2 regions of the Enterococcus sp. AMC1251 genome follow, and region 2 is predicted to be linked to the other one. Evidence: a T-box and tRNA genes for the amino acid it is inferred to sense, from the RefSeq annotation. Region 2 holds a T-box; the other holds one or more tRNA genes.
The links. A T-box is a leader RNA that pairs with one kind of tRNA and senses whether it is charged. The one in region 2 lies ahead of tyrS (tyrosine--tRNA ligase), so its partner is inferred to be a tRNA-Tyr.
Positions count from the first base shown of each region.

Region 1: it encodes a tRNA-Tyr, which carries the amino acid that the T-box ahead of tyrS (tyrosine--tRNA ligase) is inferred to sense. The anticodon was not compared.

Region 1 is NZ_CM177098.1:2,113,634-2,115,870, forward strand. Features, by position in the region: gene AC4BBR_RS09945 (P-loop NTPase family protein) at 53-553, opposite strand; tRNA gene AC4BBR_RS09950 (tRNA-Leu) at 749-832, opposite strand; tRNA gene AC4BBR_RS09955 (tRNA-Cys) at 852-922, opposite strand; tRNA gene AC4BBR_RS09960 (tRNA-Gln) at 958-1,029, opposite strand; tRNA gene AC4BBR_RS09965 (tRNA-His) at 1,045-1,117, opposite strand; tRNA gene AC4BBR_RS09970 (tRNA-His) at 1,148-1,220, opposite strand; tRNA gene AC4BBR_RS09975 (tRNA-Trp) at 1,234-1,304, opposite strand; tRNA gene AC4BBR_RS09980 (tRNA-Tyr) at 1,313-1,393, opposite strand; tRNA gene AC4BBR_RS09985 (tRNA-Phe) at 1,397-1,469, opposite strand; tRNA gene AC4BBR_RS09990 (tRNA-Asp) at 1,482-1,555, opposite strand; tRNA gene AC4BBR_RS09995 (tRNA-Val) at 1,565-1,637, opposite strand; tRNA gene AC4BBR_RS10000 (tRNA-Glu) at 1,650-1,721, opposite strand; tRNA gene AC4BBR_RS10005 (tRNA-Ser) at 1,736-1,824, opposite strand; tRNA gene AC4BBR_RS10010 (tRNA-Asn) at 1,871-1,944, opposite strand; rRNA gene rrf (5S ribosomal RNA) at 1,952-2,067, opposite strand; rRNA gene AC4BBR_RS10020 (23S ribosomal RNA) at 2,166-2,237, opposite strand, start outside.
Region 2 is NZ_CM177098.1:2,383,971-2,386,207, forward strand. Features, by position in the region: gene AC4BBR_RS11235 (AI-2E family transporter) at 1-863, shown strand, start outside; T-box leader at 918-1,119, shown strand; gene tyrS (tyrosine--tRNA ligase) at 1,131-2,237, shown strand, end outside.

The sequences.
Region 1 (2,237 bases), 270 kb from region 2:
AACCTTAACACAACATAAGCCACTCATTCCCTAACGAATTGAGTGGCTTATTTTAATTTAGACTGATATCTTTTATGATAGTATCAATCACATCATCTTGACTTTGTTTTGATGTAAGTAAAGTCTCATTTTTGAAACCCAATACATCTTTTTCTAACCACCAACTCTTCATTCTTTCAGCTCCAAATACTTTAGACAAGTCTCTTTGACTATGACGAGTAAGGGTTTCTTCAAATGAGATATCATAGTAATAAGCATGAACATCTCCTTGAAAAGACTCATATAGGGATATAAACATCTCCTTGTAAATATGAGAACCTAAAATACCTTCAATAACAATTAGTTCAAATCTCTCTTTGCCAAATTCAGCGATCTGTTTTATTAGTTCAGATGTTGGATTCTCTACCCTATCTTTGACATTTAAGATACCTAACCGAATTTCATCTTGAGAAATCCTCATTACAGTTCCTCTGGGGTAGTGATTTTGAATTGCTTTAGCTGTAGTCGTCTTCCCACTAGCTGAATTCCCTCTTATAATGATTAATTTACTCATCTATTATTTTTCCTCCCTACACTAAGATGTGAAGGTAAACTATATTAGTAAAGAATGATCTAGGAGATAATAACTCATACTCAAAAGTCACCGATTTTCTATATTTATTTCAGTGTGCAAAGTAGAGACTCTCCCAAAAATCACCTAGACAAAAAAAAGAGCATCAACATAAGATACATGTTAATGCTTGGCATATACCGGCGGCCGGGGTCGAACCGGCACGATCGTAAGATCACAGGATTTTGAGTCCAGCGCGTCTGCCAATTCCGCCACGCCGGCATAAAATAAATAATTCGCAAGGCGGTAACCGGATTTGAACCGGTGATGAAGGTTTTGCAGACCTCTGCCTTACCACTTGGCTATACCGCCATATTATACAAATTGACCATTCTCAAAAAGAGAAACTGGGGTAGCTGGATTCGAACCAACGCATGACAGGATCAAAACCTGTTGCCTTACCGCTTGGCTATACCCCAATAATTAGAGTTAAGGGCGACTGATGGGAATCGAACCCACGCGTGGCGGAACCACAATCCGCTGTGTTAACCACTTCACCACAATCGCCATAAAACATATAATAAATTTAAAGCTAAGGGCGACTGATGGGGATCGAACCCACGCATGGCGGAACCACAATCCGCTGTGTTAACCACTTCACCACAATCGCCATAAACTATTAACAGGGATAGTAGGAATCGAACCCACAATGACGGTTTTGGAGACCGTAGTTATACCGTTTAACTATATCCCTACTATAAATGGAGGAAAGTGGATTCGAACCACTGAACCCTAAGGAACGGATTTACAGTCCGTCGCGTTTAGCCACTTCGCTATTCCTCCAAATGGCGCAAGACAGAATCGAACTGCCGACACACGGAGCTTCAATCCGTTGCTCTACCAACTGAGCTACTGCGCCAAAAACTTAAAACGGTCTGGACGGGACTCGAACCCGCGACCTCCTGCGTGACAGGCAGGCATTCTAACCAACTGAACTACCAAACCGTAATTTAATGGAGGTTGACGGGATCGAACCGCCGACCCCCTGCTTGTAAGGCAGGTGCTCTCCCAGCTGAGCTAAACCTCCAAAAAATATAAATGACCCGTACGGGAATCGAACCCGTGATACCGCCGTGAAAGGGCGGTGTCTTAACCGCTTGACCAACGGGCCAATAAAACTTAATACGGAGAGTAAGGGATTCGAACCCTTGAGACAGCGTTCACCGTCTACATGATTTCCAATCATGCTCCTTCGGCCACTCGGACAACTCTCCAGAGTTAAAAGAAGCAAACACTACTCATATGTCCTATATTAAGGAACTCCGGCAGTAGGACTCGAACCTACGACATCATGATTAACAGTCATGCGCTACTACCAACTGAGCTATGCCGGAATAATTAGCGTGGCGACGTCCTACTCTCACAAAGGGAAACCCTTCACTACAATCGGCGCTAAGAAGCTTAACTTCTGTGTTCGGCATGGGAACAGGTGTATCCTTCTCGCTATCGCCACCACACTGGGTGTTGTTGCTATTTAATTGAGTGCTTTTTATTCACTCAAAACTGGATTGAAGTAGTAATCAAACAGCCCGAAATACTTTTTTATTTCGTTTCTTTGGTTAAGTCCTCGACCGATTAGTATTGGTCCGCTCCGTACATCACTGCACTTCCACTTCCAACCTATCTA
Region 2 (2,237 bases):
TACTTGTTTTATTAACGTACTCTTTAATTATTTTTGTGACCTACTTAGCAATTACAAAATATGTACCCGTCCTCATCCATCAAACGGTTCAAATGTACAATTCAGTTGTTCATTTTTACCAAAATCCAGGCGATAATCATAATCAGCTGCTCGCAGTTATTGATGATTATTTAGAGAAATCTAATCTAATGACGCAAATTCAAAATGGTGCAAGTATGATCTTGCGTTATATTCAAGACATAGGTTCTATTGGTCTTTCTTTTGTTCTTTCTTTCATCTTGAGCTTCTTTTTTATGATTGAGAAAAAACAAATGACAGAGTTTTCTAAACTGTTTTTGAAAAGTGATTTTGACTGGTTCTTTCAAGATATTTATTATTTTGCTGATAAGTTTGTCAATACCTTTGGTGTTGTTATGGAAGCTCAATTTTTTATTGCTGTTGTTAATACTAGTATTACAACAATTTGTTTAGCTTTGATTGGATTTCATCAATTGCCAAGTTTGGCTCTTATGGTTTTCATTTTGAGTTTAATCCCTGTCGCAGGTGTAATTATTTCTTGTATCCCACTAAGTTTTATTGCTTATTCTGAGGGGGGAATCAACGATGTACTGTATATTTTAGCGGTGATCATCATTGTTCATTTATTTGAGTCTTATGTATTAAACCCTAAACTTATGTCTAGCAAAACAGAATTACCAATTTTTTATACATTCGTTATTTTACTAATCAGTGAACGATTATTTGGTGTTTGGGGATTGATTGTCGGTATTCCTATTTTTACTTTCTTTTTGGATATCCTAAAAGTCAAACCGATCCATTCTGCCAATGAAAAATCCTCTAATCCACCAAATGAACAGGAATAAAAAATTGACAACTCTTCGTATTTATTGTAGAATTGCTACAATTACAATATAGAATATCAAACATTGATAAAGCGAAGTAGCAAACATGTCCCTATCTCAGAGAGTCAGCGTCTAGTGAGAGCTGCCATACACATTTTTGTGAATTACACTTTTAGTTTCCTACCGTAAGTAGGCGTCTATCTACGATACAGATTTGAGAGGTATATGTTTTTTCGTATACAATTTGGGTGGTAACACGGCGAAATTCGTCCCATAGACTATTAGTCTATGGGATTTTTTATTTTACTTAAGAAAGGGAGAAGAAACTTGAAAAACATTATTGATGAATTAGAATGGCGCGACGCCATTAACCAACAAACAGACAGCGAAGGTTTACGTGAATACGTTGAAACCGAGAGCATTTCACTATATTGCGGTGTCGATCCTACAGGAGATAGTATGCATATTGGACACTTGATTCCTTTTATGATGCTAAAAAGATTCCAAGCTTTTGGACATCATCCATTTATTTTAATCGGTGGCGCAACAGGATCCATCGGAGATCCCAGTGGACGTACAACAGAACGTCAACTACAAACAATGGAAACAATACAATACAACGTTGATGCTTTAACAAAGCAAATGGAAAAATTATTTGCAGTGGATACAGATAATACATTAACCTTAGTAAACAATTACGACTGGACACACAATCTGACTCTTTTAGATTTCTTAAGAGATTATGGAAAGTTCTTCAATATCAACACAATGCTTGGTAAAGATATTGTAGCAAGCCGTTTAGAAACAGGGATTTCGTTTACAGAATTTACTTACCAAATCTTACAATCAATGGACTTTTTACATTTATTCCAAAATAATAACGTTCGCTTGCAGATTGGTGGTGCCGATCAATGGGGCAATATCACAGCAGGATTAGACTTAATCCGTAAAAAAGAAGGAGCAGATGCAAAGGCCTTTGGTTTAACGATTCCATTGATGCTAAAAGCAGACGGAACAAAATTTGGTAAGACAGCTGGTGGCGCGGTTTGGTTAGATCCAGAAAAAACAACGCCTTACGAATTCTACCAATTCTGGGTAAACCAAGACGACCGTGACGTAATCAAATACTTAAAATTCTTTACCTTCTTAACAAAAGAAGAAATTGAGGCCTTAGAAGTTAAAGTCCAAACAGAACCACATTTACGTGAAGCCCAACGTGTATTAGCTGCAGAAATGACGAAGTTTGTTCATAGTGAAGCGGATCTTAACGATGCTTTAGCGATTTCATCTGCATTATTTTCTGGTAACGTCAAAACGCTAACGTCAAAACAAATTGAAGAAGGCTTTAAAAATATGCCGACAATAGAAACAGAAACACTAAATCAAAATCTTGTC